Regions from separate parts of the Paenibacillus sp. SEL3 genome, predicted to be linked through region 2. Evidence: predicted binding sites of a transcription regulator. Region 2 holds the regulator's gene; the other holds the start of a gene.
The links. Region 2 encodes Rex, which represses fermentation and respiration genes when NADH is low (regulators of the CRP and FNR family bind a similar motif). Its sites were predicted from a motif close to TTGTGAAATATTTCACAA; they were not measured.
Positions count from the first base shown of each region.

Region 1: the regulator Rex is predicted to act here: its motif matches at 3,424-3,441, upstream of adhE (bifunctional acetaldehyde-CoA/alcohol dehydrogenase).

Region 1 is NZ_CM137725.1:231,045-238,647, forward strand. Features, by position in the region: gene pflB (formate C-acetyltransferase) at 1-407, opposite strand, end outside; gene adhE (bifunctional acetaldehyde-CoA/alcohol dehydrogenase) at 736-3,348, opposite strand; gene ACYCS5_RS01190 (Crp/Fnr family transcriptional regulator) at 3,607-4,323, shown strand; gene ACYCS5_RS01195 (DODA-type extradiol aromatic ring-opening family dioxygenase) at 4,462-5,229, opposite strand; gene ACYCS5_RS01200 (hypothetical protein) at 5,548-5,847, shown strand; gene ACYCS5_RS01205 (winged helix-turn-helix transcriptional regulator) at 5,972-6,316, opposite strand; gene ACYCS5_RS01210 (ThuA domain-containing protein) at 6,563-7,294, opposite strand; gene ACYCS5_RS01215 (sugar phosphate isomerase/epimerase family protein) at 7,315-7,603, opposite strand, start outside.
Region 2 is NZ_CM137725.1:72,867-80,469, reverse strand. Features, by position in the region: gene ACYCS5_RS00370 (tetratricopeptide repeat protein) at 1-519, shown strand, start outside; gene dinG (ATP-dependent DNA helicase DinG) at 677-3,544, shown strand; gene ACYCS5_RS00360 (redox-sensing transcriptional repressor Rex) at 3,588-4,241, shown strand; gene ACYCS5_RS00355 (amidohydrolase) at 4,228-5,529, shown strand; gene ACYCS5_RS00350 (cell wall elongation regulator TseB-like domain-containing protein) at 5,567-6,091, shown strand; gene ACYCS5_RS00345 (hypothetical protein) at 6,538-7,071, shown strand; gene ACYCS5_RS00340 (AAA family ATPase) at 7,064-7,603, shown strand, end outside.

The sequences.
Region 1 (7,603 bases), 160 kb from region 2:
CTTTCTGGCACTTCAAAACCATAGGCTTTGCAAGCGTCGATCATCATTCGAATTCCGCCAAACGGCTGTAAAGAACGTTTGAATGGAGCATCTGTTTGTACACCGACAATTTGCTCTTTATCCCGGTCTAGATAACCCGGTTTATGTGAAATAATAGTGGATGGCGTATTCACGTCTACATCAAGCACGCCGCCGTTTGCCAACTCTTTTTTGGTAAGATCGGATACAATATCCCACAATGCAGTTGTGTTGGCCGTAGGACCAACCAAAAATTCTTCATTGCCAACATAAGGTAAGATATTGGTTTCAATAAAATCGTTGACGTTGACTTCTTTAGTCCATTTGCCTTTTTTAAAACCTCTCCAGCCAGATTGTTGCTCTTGTAATTCTCTCTCAATCACCGACATGTAAATCCCTCCAAATTGTTTGGTCTTCCGGACTTGTGATTTTTTTCACGATAAAGCTATTTCTTGAGCCCGGCCTGTTCACCGATGCCTTACGCTCAGTGTCGGGACCTTTCTTACACCCTTATTGTAGAATAATGATAGAGTGTAGTATGTGACAAAAATCACAATATGAGTGATTTTTGTCACTTTATTTTCCCTAGCTTCGCGCCTATATCCTTAGCCTTGCCGTTCACCTCCCTTCCCAAACCAACAGGCCCTCTATATAGAGAGCCTGCATCGGTATTGAACGAGAAAATGCTTTTTCACAAGCCTCTTCTTACCTATTATCTTATTGGTCAAAACGTCCGTAGAAGGCATTGCGATAGACATCAGCCAACTCAGTAACCAGTGGCAACTTAGGATTCGCAGTTGTACATTGATCTTCAAATGCGCGGTCAGCCAGATAATCTACACGTGATTCGAAATCTTTCGCATCGAAACCGATTTGTTGGAACGATTCCTCGATACCGAGTGTTTTGTTCATTTTACGGATCGCTTCGATCAAGCTGTTAACCCCTTCTTCGGTGGTGCGTGCAGGCAGTCCCAATATGCGCGCGATTTCTGCATAACGCTCATCCGCAACAAAGTGCGAATATTTAGGGAACGAAGCAAATTTTGTCGGTTTTTTCGCATTATAACGAATAACGTGCGGCATCAAAATGGCATTCGTGCGGCCATGCGCTGTATGGTATTGTCCACCCCATTTATGTGCAAGACTGTGGTTAATGCCCAAGAATGCATTAGCAAACGCCATACCAGCAAGTGTGGAAGCATTATGCATTTTTTCACGAGCCAGCTTATCACCGGTCAGAGCCGATTGTTCTAGGTATTGGAATACCAATTGAATGGCTTTAATTGCCAGACCATCTGTGTAGTCATTAGCCATTACGGACACGTAAGCCTCGATAGCATGTGTCAGAACGTCCATACCTGTGTCCGCTACAGCTGTTTTAGGCAGCGAATATACAAACACTGGGTCAATAATTGCCACATCAGGAGTCAACTCATAGTCAGCCAGTGGGTACTTCGTGTCGCCCAGGTTTTTGTCCGTAATTACTGCGAACGATGTAACTTCGGAACCTGTACCCGATGTTGTAGGGATAGCTACAAATTGTGCTTTTTGGCCCAGACGTGGGTACTTGTAAATCCGTTTACGGATATCCATGAATTTTTGTTTTAAGTTATTGAAATCAGTATCTGGATATTCATAGAACATCCACATGCCTTTAGCGGCATCCATTGGCGAACCGCCGCCCAGTGCGATGATGCAATCCGGTTGGAAACGTCTCATCATTTCAGTACCACGTTCTACCGTAACTGTCGATGGATCTGGCTCTACTTCAGAGAACACTTCGATAGCTACTGGTGTTTGGCGCTGATGCAGATAATGAATAACACGATCTACATATCCCAGTTGTACCATCATAGGGTCTGTGATAATAGCTACACGTGTGATATCAGGCATTTTAGCAAGATACTGTGTCGAATTTTTTTCAAAATAGATTTTGGAAGGTACTTTGAACCATTGCATATTCACCGTCCGTTTCGCCACCCTTTTCACATTAATCAGATTGACTGCCGATACGTTCGACGAAGTCGAGTTACGACCGTACGAACCGCAACCAAGTGTCAACGAAGGAAGATTGGTGTTGTAAATGTCGCCAATCGCACCATGTGTGGAAGGTGCATTTACAATGATACGTCCTGTTTGCAAACGGTTTGCAAACCGAGCGATAACATCCTCATCGTTCGAATGAATAGCGGACGAGTGACCCATGCCCCCGAATTCCACGACTTCAGCAGCGCGTTGAATACCTTGTTCCGCATTTTTTACTTTATAGCAAGCCAATACAGGACTCAATTTTTCCGCAGACAATGGGAATTTTGTTCCTACCCCTTCAATCTCAGCGACCAAAATTTTAGTTCCTGCTGGTACTGTAATACCACTCATTTCAGCAATTTTCACAGCAGACTGCCCGACAATAGCTGGGTTCACTGCACATTTCTCGACATTCATAGCTCCTTGAGTGAGCTTAGCTGCTTCTTCTTTATTTACAAAATAGCAACCGTTAGCGATCATCAATTTTTTCACTTGTTCGAAGATTGGCTCTTCGATAATAACCGCTTGCTCCGAAGCACAAATCATACCGTTATCAAAAGATTTCGAGAGGATAAGATCGTTCACGGCCTGTTTGATATCTGCTGTTTTTTCAATAAAGCAAGGCACGTTACCAGGACCTACACCAAGTGCTGGTTTACCGCAGCTATAAGCTGCCTTAACCATGCCTGATCCACCAGTTGCCAAAATTAGCGCCACATCAGGGTGGTTCATCAATACATTGGTCTTATCCATCGAAGGTGCTTCAATCCATTGAATACAATCGGCCGGAGCACCATGTTTAACAGCTGCTTCGAGCAAGACGCGGGCTGCTTCCGCACTACACGATTGAGCAGATGGATGGAAACCGAAAATGATTGGGTTACGTGTTTTAATGGCAATCAGCGCTTTGAACATCGTAGTCGAAGTCGGGTTTGTCACTGGAGTGATCCCCATGATAATACCGACTGGCTCTGCTATCTTTTGAAAACTGTCAAAATCATTGTCTTCAATGACACCGACGGTTTTTTCATTTTTGATACTATGATAGATATATTCTGTTGCAAACATGTTTTTGGTGATTTTGTCCTCGTACACACCGCGTCCTGTTTCTTCAACAGCCAACTTCGCCAGGTACATGTGTTTATCCATCCCTGCGAGTGCCATAGCTTGTACGATTTCGTCAATCTGTTCCTGATTCATACTCATGAAAGCTTGCTGTGCCCGGTTCCCCCGGTCAATCAGCGTTTGAATATACTGCTCTGCGCTTTGCTCTTTTTGAATAACCTCGTTTTTAACAGCCATTTCCCTCATCCTCCTGTTATCTCGTGTACTATCTCTTGTTCACGCACTGATCGTAACACAGCTTTTCAAGATATATTGTGATTTTTTTCACAATCTATTTAAAATTTTATTTTATGAAGTGAATTAAATCACAAAGTTTGGAATTCTGCCACTTTTACCCCCTCTTCTTGCCCCAAAAACTCATTGCACAAGTATATAATGAATTTGAATTGATCAAGTTGCAGATAAAAAACATAGGATACAAAGGGGAAATGGACGATGAGAAACCCTACAAATGTAATGGAAGCCCGCGGCAACACCTGTTGCTTCTCGGAGGCCAGCTTCAACCGATTGCAAGTAATGATGAAAGATCGAGTTATGCCAGAAAGCTCGCATCTGTTCTGGGAAGGAGATACAGCGGATAAGCTGTTTTATATTAAGCGCGGACGCGTGAAAGTAACCAAAACAACGGATGAGGGCAAGGAACTTATTCTATATATGTATCAAAGCGGCGATCTTGTTGGTCAAGCCGATCCATTTTTCGGTACTAAGCATTCCTTTTCTGCTGAGGTTCTGGAAGACAGTGATATTGGCGTAATCGATCATACAGATTTGGAACTGCTTATTTGCCAGCATTGTGATTTTGCGATTGACTTTATGAAATGGATGGGTTCACATCACCGCATTACTCAGACTAAGTTCCGCGATTTGATGATGTACGGCAAGCCAGGCGCTTTATGTTCAACGCTCATTCGTCTATGCAATACCTATGGTGAGCCTCACGGCGAACATATCCTGATTCATAAAAAAATTACTCATACTGACTTATCAAATATGATCGGTGCGACCCGGGAAAGCGTAAACCGGATGCTTAGTGATCTACGCAAGAAAAATGCAGTTGAATATGATAATGGTATGATTGTTGTCAAAGATTTGGAAATGCTGCAAGGTGTATGTCATTGTGAACTATGCCCTCGTGAGATTTGCCGGATATAATAAATCGTTTTTTTATGTAAAAGGGAGTGTTATAAGCCACTATAGCTTATAACACTCCCTAATTTATTTCCACTCCCCTACTTATACAGGAGCAGTAGCGAAGCATTTTAACGACAGTCCTTCTTCTGGCAACACTCTTTAAAACTGTAAGCATAGATAACTTAAATTCCCCATCTCATAGCTTCTATGGATGACCTTGGCTTCGTTTGCAGGATTGCCACTCCCCATTGCAATAAACAACGGTACAAAGTGTTCTGCTCTGGGTACGGCCTGGCGAGCATACGGTGCTTCGCTTTCATAGTGATCCAAAGCCTCTATATCTCTACTTTGTACTTTTTCAATAATCCAATCATCAAAATCTATAGCCCAAGGTTCTGTTTTCGTTTCCCCCCATTTGACGATACGCAGATTATGAACAGTCACGCCACTACCAATGACCAGAGTATCCTGTTCTCCCAGTCCTCGCAGCACTTCACCAATAGCATATTGTGCTTTGGGCGAGAGATATGGATTTACAGAGATCTGAACTACCGGAATGTCTGCCTCAGGATACATACGATGCAACAATGTCCAAGATCCATGATCCAATCCCCTCACCCGATCAGTTTCTACGTCAATGCCCTTTTGTTCATATAATTTTTTCAGCTTATTGGCCAGTTCCACAGAACCATGTGCTGGATACTTCACCGCGTACAGTTCCGGTGGAAAACCGCCAAAATCATAAATGGTATCGTACACGTCATCCATCGAACTGATCGTCAACGTTTGTGTTTCCCAATGAGCAGTAAAGATAACTATCGCTTTAGGACGAATACTTTTCCCCAGTTGCTCTAAAAATGAAGTATAGTCCGTCTGTTCAATAGCAAGCATCGGTGAGCCATGGGCCAAAAATAAAGATGGCATCATATAAAGATCCCCTTATCATCAACAATTTATTTTATTCATCAAGTAACTTTATGTAAGTAATGATACATAAGTAACAGAGTCATGTCAACACAGATTTTAACATACACTTAAAGGTCAAAGATTCTATAAATAAAGATTGATATAGGTATAATGTCATAGTAATATGTAACTAATAAATTTTAAAATTTCACTTTATTTCGATACAAAGGACTGGTTTCTATGGAGATACATACTTCTAATTGCCCAAAATGCGGTTCCGTTTTTCGTCAAAACCTTAGAAACCTCTGTAGTACTTGTATTCAGGAAGAAAATATATTCTTGGATCGCTGTTCTAACTATCTATGGAAGCATCCTTCTACTCATACTCGCCAGCTCAGTGACGTAACTGGTACACCTATAGAATTGCTCACAGATTGGGTAAGAGCAGGCAAATTTCCCTCCACATACAGTCAGCTTGATTATCCTTGTGAGTCCTGCCGTTCCCCTATTTATGCAGGGAGACTTTGTCATTCCTGTCTGGGTACATTCCGTTCGGCCGCGCTGGATATTCAAACCCGTGTGCCTCGCCGTGCAACAGCAGCATTATTCTCAGTTGCAGGGCGCGTCAAAGGCTATTAAGTCGTGCTGCCTAAGCACATCATTTCTGCAAAATGGATAAGTAGTCCTAAACGCAATATAAAAAACAGCCTTTTTTCTAGGAAAAGGCTGTTTTGCTATGAAAAACACTTATTTAGTTTGGTGCTCATCTAATCCATTCCTCAGCCCAAAATTGAATCTGTTCCATAACCGGCTGAAGTGCACGGCCTTTGGTTGTTAGCTCGTATTCAATGCGGACAGGAGTTTCTGGATATACATGACGTGTAAGAATTCCTTCATTTTCCAAATCTTTCATCCGCTCTGATAACATTTTGTCACTCATTGTGGGAATCAGATTGGAAATATCCTTAAACCGCTTAGGACCGCTCATCATGGATTGAATAATTAATCCATTCCAACGCTTGCCCAAACATGAAAAGGCGGTTTCAAAACGCGGACACATTTTTGTACATTGCGGTTGACTCTCCAAATTTTTCACCTTCTTTTGCATTTCGGTTTGATAAAGCTTTCCTTTTGTTAGTATATATCATTTTAGCATACTTTATCCCGAAAGAAAACACTTTCTTCTTAAATTAAATACCTGCGCCGATAAAGTTGCCTGACCAAAACTGATTATACAACAAACCAACACAGCAGGTATATGTCTAAATCGTTAAATCAAAAAAGGCGGAATCCCCTAGAGGTTCCGCCTTTCAATCTATTCATTATATAGCTCATCAAAATGTGATGATTGTCATTATACCAACACTCCACCGAGAGGTCTTACCGGTTCACTTCTACCATATATTGGTTTGTTAATACTTGTTGGAGAAGTCCAACGAATACTATTGGCAATAACCTTCAAAATATCAGGCTGGTAATAAGTCGGATAGGTCTCATGGCCTGGGCGAAAATAAAATATTTTACCACTACCTCGACGGAAAGTACATCCGGTTCTAAATACTTCGCCACCTTCAAAGTTACTAACAAATACCAATTCATCTGGCGCTGGAATATCAAAGAACTCGCCATACATCTCTTCCTGCTTCAACAAAATTTTGGCGTCTATGCCTTCTGCAATGGGATGTGACGGATTCACCGACCAAATAATCTCCTGTTCACCTGCCACCCTCCATTTCAGATCGCAGCTAGTGCCCATCAGGGCTTTGAATGGCTTGGAAAAATGGCCTGAGTGCAGCACGATTAAGCCCATTCCTTCCTGCACTCGCTTGACAACACGCGCCGTAACTTCATCGCTCACCTGATCGTGGGCTTTATGCCCCCACCACAGCAGCACATCTGTGGAATTCAAGACTTCTTCTCCCAAACCATGCTCGGCATCATCACGCAGTGTAGCTGTTCGAATGACAAATCCCTCTCCTGCCAGGCCGTCAGCCAACGCTTTGTGTATCCCGTCAGGATATATCTGTTTGGCTTCATCATTCAACTTTTCGTTCAAAAATTCATTCCAAATGGTGACGTTAATCATCAACATTTCCCCCTATTAGGTTAGACCCACCACATCTCGCTCAGCGGTTCTTCAATCAGTACCTGGCGAAGATTGTGGACAGCCTTAGTAAAGCCCTCTTCCACGGACATCAGACCATCTTCATGCTCAATACTCACTACATGATCGTATCCCACCAGGCGCAAAGCACTGATAATATCTGCCCAGGTTTTTACATCATGTCCATAACCCACAGTACGGAACTGCCAAGCGCGATCTAGCATTTTCGTATATTCCTGCATATCGGTAAGTCCATATTTATTTACATTAATCGGATCAATCGTCGTATCC
Region 2 (7,603 bases):
CGGAGAATGAGTGACGGAATTATGGATGAGTGGCTGGCCTTTGAGGAAAAAATGGTGTGCCTGCGTGCGGCCGGCTTTTCCGCGGAGACCGATATGTCTGACACGGAGCTGCCTGAAAAAGAGCTGCCGGCTTTTAGTCGGGGGCAAGGGTATTATCGATTACTTATGTACCCTGAGGCGATCCAACAATTTGAGCAGGTACTACAGCATTTTCCGAACAGTTGGCAGAGTCGCATGTATATGGGAATGGCCTATTTTCAACTAGATGATCCAGCAGAAGCTGTATACCATTTTCAGAAGGTGCTGGACCTGACTGAGCAGGCAGGACTAAAAGCGGTCATCTATAATGCGCTAGGCTGTCTGTTGGCAAAGCAGGCTGACGTAGAGGAGGCGCAAAAATGTTTTGCTCTCGCACATCAGTTCGATCCTGCGTTACCCGAGCCGCTGCACAATATGGAAGCCTGTTTGTCCGGTACCGAAAAGCTTCGATACGACAGCTCCATAATGACCTGGATGTAGTTGTCAGACACCGAGTAAGACGATGCATGCCCACCTCCTGAGGCGGCGTATGCATCGTCTTTTTTGGCTGTCTTAATTTCCAAACACGCGATCTTCTGCTATGCTAATATACGGAGTTATTATTTTTGTAAGTGTCATAAGAAAGGATTAAGCCCGAATGAAATTTGCGGTATTGGATTTTGAAACGACAGGCACCCAGTCCGCGGATGACATCATTCAAGTCGGACTTGCAATTATAGATCATGATAACAGCATTTCCCGTGTTTACGGCTCTTATGTGAACCCTGGCAGATCTATTCCACCTTTTATCACTGGATTGACCGGAATTACAGACGATGACGTGAAGGATGCACCTGCACTTGAAGAAATGATGATGGAGCTTGTGCCTATGCTGGACGATGTTGTACTGGTCGGTCATAATGTGGCGTTTGATTTTAATTTTTTGCAAAACGCTCTGGATCGGTGCGGATACTTGCCATTTAGCGGAAGAATCTTGGATACAATGGATTTTCTGAAAATTATGTTTCCATCACTATCTTCGTATCAGTTGGGTTTTGTGTCTTCTGAGTTCGGGCTGGCACATGATCGCCCTCACCAAGCAGACAGCGACGCATTGGCTACGGCCGAGGTGTTTTTAAAGTGTCTGGGTGAGCTTCAAGCATTACCTCTGATAACGATACAGCGGCTTAGTGATTTGTTTGCAGAGGAAGACAGTGACCTTGGATGGTTTCTTGATGGGGTGCGTGAAGAGAAAGAGCTTGATCCTATTCAGGATTTGGAGGGATATCAGTTTTTTCGTCAGCTTGCGCTAAAAGTGGAAGATTGGACGGAGCTAGCTGCTCCGCGTAGAGAAGATGACCCGAATCCACTGTCAGGTGTTACCTTTGAGGAGTACATGGATGATGTGCGGGACAATTTGCGTTCATCCTTGAGTCAATATGAGGAGCGCGAGGCGCAGATACAGATGATTGAGGGTGTGAATCAGGCACTGAGTGAAGACAAGCATCTGCTGATTGAAGCAGGTACAGGAACAGGGAAGTCTCTGGGTTATTTGCTCCCATCGCTGTATCACAGTGTGAAAAAGGGACAGCGCGTTATGGTGAGTACACATACGATCAACCTGCAGGAGCAATTACGCGAGCGCGACATTCCGATGCTGACCAAGGTGATTCCGTTTCCGTTCCGGGCTGCTATTTTCAAGGGTCGGGGACATTATTTGTGTCTGCGTAAGTTTGAACATAAAATAAACAGAAGAGACTTCGCTACACCGAAGGAAGATTTAATTACAGCGGCTCAGATGATCGTCTGGTTGACGCTAACAGAAACCGGTGATGATGAAGAACTGAATCTGAGCAACCGTGGAGGGGATTTCTGGGAAACGGTGGCGAGTGATTCAGAGTCCTGTCTTGGTCGTTCCTGCCCATGGTTCCGCAAATGTTATTATCATCGTGCACGCCATGAAGCAGGAATAGCGGATGTTGTTATTACGAATCACTCTAAGTTGTTCACAGACGTCAAAGCCAGTCATCAGTTATTGCCGAGCTATGAACATCTGGTGATAGATGAAGCCCATCACCTGGAGGAAGTAGCTGGTAAACACCTAGGTATGCATATGAAATATTTCACACTCGTGCATACACTGACGCGACTGTTCAAAGACAGCAAGAATGGACAACTGCCTTCACTTCGTCAACAGTTGGCGAAATCGGGGCACGAGAAGTCGGCAGATTGGGCCTCAACTATCGACCAGCTGTATCCGCTCGTGTTAGAGGTGAAGGAAACTTGGGACCTGCTAAGCGACAAGCTGTTTGGCATGTTGCCGGAGCGAAGTGATGCGACACCGGGTGAAACAGGACAGTTTTCTTCCCGTCTCAAACCTTCGGCCAAGCCTGCAAAGTGGGATCAGGCGGGAGCTTTGGAAAATCAGCTATATGTAACGATGAGCGAAATTTTGCGCAAGGGCGACAAGCTGATGCTGGACGTCAAGGAAGAACATGACGATTATGCGGCGGATAGCCTTATTACAGATATCACGGGTCTGCTCAAGGATTTGGCGGGGATTCGAGAAAATTTGCGCTTTTTTATCCGACTCGATGATGAAACAACCGTATACTGGCTCGAGGCAAGCGGGCAATTCCGTAGTAAATCATTGCAATTTTATGCGGTACCCGTCGATGTGAGCCGCCAGTTGAAAGAAATGTTTTTTGACAAAAAAAGAAGCATTATTCTGACTTCTGCTACCTTGTCGGTAGATAAGTCGTTTCAGTACATGATCGATCAGCTCGGCTTACAGGAGGCCGCAGATCAAGAGCGGCTGATGACTTCGCAGCTCCCGTCACCCTTTAATTACAGGGATCAGGTGTTGCTGGTTATTCCACGGGATTTCCCAAGTGTGAAGGGCAGTGTAGGAGATGCGCATTTTGTAGATATGCTCGTTAGCTCTCTAGGAGCGACTGCTCAGGCGACACGTGGGAGAATGCTCGTTCTGTTTACGTCCTATCGGATGCTCCGGCAAGTGTATGAGCCGCTCAAAGAGGCCTTAGCATCCAGCGAAATTACTGTGCTGGGACAAGGTGTGGACAGTGGAAGTCGCAGCAAGCTAACCCGCCGGTTTCAGGAAGCGAAAGCTTCTGTATTGCTGGGGACCAGCAGTTTCTGGGAAGGCGTCGATATTCCGGGGAAGGCTCTGACTTGTCTAGCCATTGTTCGCTTGCCGTTTCAACCGCCGAATCACCCGCTGCTGGAGGCAAAAAGCGAACTGCTCCAGCAGCAGAAGAAGAATCCATTTATGAAGCTGTCTGTACCGCAAGCGGTCATTCGCTTCAAACAGGGATTTGGTCGGTTGGTACGTACAGCGAACGACCACGGGGTCGTTATCGTTTATGATACGCGTGTGATTGAATCCTATTACGGAAAGCACTTTTTGTACTCGTTACCGGGACCAAAAATGGAGCATATGCCATCGGAGCAAATGGTGCCCCGCATCGCCGAATGGCTCCAATCCGCCCCGGAGACAGAGGCATAACGGACGGACATAAGTATGTTCGTTACAATTAGGGGGAGCAAGTATGAAATCAGATAAAATTTCAGAGGCTGTCGTACGGAGGTTACCCGTATATTTACGTTATCTGAATGCACTGCACAAACGGGAGGTGGCTACGGTCTCTTCTCAAGAGCTGGGACAGAGGCTAGATTTGAACCCGGCCCAAATCCGTAAAGATCTTGCTTATTTTGGAGATTTTGGTCGGAAGGGTATCGGTTATGATGTTTCTTATCTCATTGAGAAAATACGCCATATCCTGAAAATCGACCAACAAATTAATGTAGTATTGGTCGGAGCGGGTAATCTGGGGCAAGCCCTTTCGAATTATAACGCTTATTTAAAAGACAATATGAAGATTGTGGCGGTATTTGATGCGTTTCCGGATAAGGTAGGAACCAAGATCAATACATTGGTCGTGCAACCGATGGATGAACTGGAAGCGACTGTGAAAGAAAAAAACATTCGAATCGGGATTATTACCGTACCTGATTTTGAAGCACAGCACGTGGCTGATAGGCTTATTGATAGCGGAATTGGAGCGATCCTGAACTTTGCACCGACTACTCTCAAGGCACCAGCCAACATTCGGATTCATGCCACAGACTTTACAACTGATTTGCTTAGCCTCGCTTATTATTTGGAGGACGGAAAGGAAGAAGCACAATATGACAGTGAATAAATGGATGATTAAAAACGGATCTTTTGCCGTAAATGGACCAGAAGCAGGGGTAGTCCATGGTTTTATGATTGTGGAGGATAGTCGTATTACTTATATTGGCGAAACCTTGCCTGCGGGTGAGGAAGAGACGGAAGCGATCGATGGTAAAGGGCTATTGTTTTTACCTGGTCTGATCAATACTCATGGTCATGCGGCGATGTCTCTACTGCGTGGGCATGGAGATGATTTGGCACTTCAAGTATGGCTTCAGGAAAAAATGTGGCCTATGGAAGCCAAGTTTACATCTACAGACGTGTACTGGGGTACGTCCTTGTCTGTGCTGGAAATGCTGAAAGGTGGAACAACAACCTTCCTCGATATGTACGATCATATGGATGAGGTGGCTCGTGTGGCTGAAGAGTCAGGTATTCGTGCAAGTCTGATGCGTGGAGCAATTGGACTATGTTCGGAGGAAGAACAGCGAATCAAGCTGGCAGAGGCCGTGACTTTTGCGCGTAACTGGCACGGTAAAGCAGACGGCCGTATTACAACGATGATGTCACCGCATGCGCCATATACATGTCCACCTGCGTTTATTGAAAAATTCGTACAAGCTGCGCATGATCTGGACTTGCCACTGCATACGCACATGTCTGAGACGATCGCCGAAGTAGAGCAAAACGTACGCGACTACGGTTTGCGTCCGGTTGCACACTTGGATAAGCTTGGCTTTTTCTCCCGTCCTTCGCTTGTTGCCCATGGCGTTCATTTGAACGACGAAGAAATAGCTTTACTGGCAGAACGTGGTGTAGCGGTTTCCCACAATCCTGGCAGCAACTTGAAGCTGGCAAGTGGTGTGGCAAGAGTGCCTGAATTGCTGCGTGCAGGGGTTACGGTTTCTCTCGGAACGGATGGTCCTGCCAGCAATAATAACCTGGATATGTTCGAGGAAATGCGTCTGGCAGCACTTATTCACAAGGGTGTATCCGGTGACCCTACGGCAGTTCCTGCAAGTGAAGCGCTGCGTCTGGCAACAGAATACGGTGCAAAGTCGATTGGTTTAAAAGAAGTAGGAGCGTTGGCAGCAGGCAACAAGGCTGACTTTATCGCGTTGGATCTGAATCAGGCACATTTCTTGCCGCGTACAGATCTTATTTCCCATGCGGTATACTCTGCAAGCGCCAAGGACGTGGCTCATGTGTGGGTAGACGGTCGTCAGGTTGTGAAAAACGGCGAATGCCTGACTATGGACGAGGAACGTATCAAACATGAGGCACAAGCCGCCTTTGAAGGGCTGCTGTCGCGCTAATTCAGGTGTCACATCCCCTTAGAGAGGAAGCACGGGTTTGAAAAATAAGAAAAAATGGATAGCGGTCGCCATTTTGGCCGTGATACTGATCCTGGTCAGCATTTTCTGGTATTATTCCTATGTTACTCAAGACCAGGTGGCTGAGAAAAATGCCGCTATCATTAAGGCCAAGCAATCAGGTGGTCTGGTTAGCACGACTCAAACATGGAAGTCTGTGTGGGATCAGGTATATTGGGTGGTTCAAGGGAAAAATGCACAGAATGAAAATATAATGGTATGGGTTCCTTTTCAAAAAGTGGAGGGACAACCTAACGTACCTGCCGCAGATAATAGCGGTGTTCATACCGAGCTGCTGAAGAACGGAGTCGACGAGCAAAAAATGACGTCGCTAATTCAGCAGCAGCTTCCAGGTGTAAAAATTGTAAGCCTCCAGCCGAGTGTGTTCAATGGCGAATATGTGTGGCAGCTGTTTTACGATGATGGAAGCCATCATTACTATGCCTTTTACCGTTTTTCAGATGGGGGAGCGACGGGGGTAAAGTATACTTTGCCCAATAACTGAGCTGGTTGAGGATCAGCAGATGTGGAATGAATGACTAGTAAATGATTAAAAGCTCAAGAAAAAGACGTAAATGCGATGAAATTCGTATTTACGTCTTTTAGTCTTGCTATGCCGTAAAGATGAGCTGAATGCCAGCGAAGCATCTTTACCTACCCAACTTCTCTCCTAAGGCAAATTCATCTTTATGGCGGGCAACAGCGATCGTAAGATCAAATCCTACACGCAGCGTCCCACCTCCACCATAACCAAAGATTTTGCCTCATCACAACTCCTCCACACATTGCCTTCGATTTTAGATATACGTTATGATATACTATATTTTATAAGTGATAGACAAAAATGATAGAAAAAAGAATTGCTGATCACTGTAAGATCATGCAATTTGGTTGTTTGTTGACATTCGTCCCGTTTCTTCTGAGTTTTACATTTTGAGAGGAGGATGTTGTTTGAAATTGCGTGCAGTTCCTATCGTTGTGGCGGCAGTTTTGGCAGCTTTGCTGCTATTTGGGGGATGGTTCATTTACCGTCAGGTTACAATGCAAAGTCCTCTGGAAAAACTGGTTTCTCAATATCCAGGCGTGACAAGCGCTCAAATAGATATTAAACAGGATCAGGTTGTATTGAAACTAGATCTCAAACCGCAGGCGGATGTGGCCGGATTGGTCGATGTAGTTAAGCAAAAAGGACAATCCATCATTGGCAGCCGCACCATTAAGCTCGATATTGCAGACCGTTCCAATACAGCACTGAATCAATGGTGGTCTGAGGCTATGTTTCCTGTAGCCGAAGCGATGGAAAATAGAAAGTATACTCAAATTTCATCTACAGTTGAGCATATGAAAAAGAAAAAGACGGGTATCAAAGCTGATACCGACATGGATTCGAACAATGTCTATATCCGACTCAGCGAAGGGAAAGCGACCAAGTTTATCGTTTTGCCACGTCAATCTCAGCAGATGGGGGTATGGCCTAATGCCTAGATGGATCAAGGAAATATTAATCGGCATTGTGCCGGTAACCATTATATTTCTCGTTTTTATTGGGGTAAATATTATCCCTCTTCTAGTTGCTGGTGTGATGTTCAGCGGCTTGTTAATGCTCATGCATGCTCGTGGAGGCTTGGCCGTAGGTGCTGGGCAAGAACGTAAACGTAAAAAAAATGGCCCGGACAAGCTGACTTTTGAGGAAATCGGTGGGCAAGAAAGCGCTAAGCAGGAGCTGCGTGAGGCCTTGGATTTTTTGAATCGACATGATGAAATCTCCAAGTTTGGTATCCGTCCATTAAAAGGCGTTTTGCTCACAGGTCCTCCGGGAACAGGAAAAACACTGATGGCTAAGGCAGCGGCACACTATACTAATTCTGTTTTTGTTGCAGCCTCAGGTAGTGAATTTGTTGAAATGTACGTTGGTGTTGGAGCAGGTCGTGTTCGTGAGTTGTTCAGGGAGGCACGTACTCGTGCAGCCAAGGAAAAGAAGGAAAATGCAATTATTTTTATTGACGAAATCGACGTT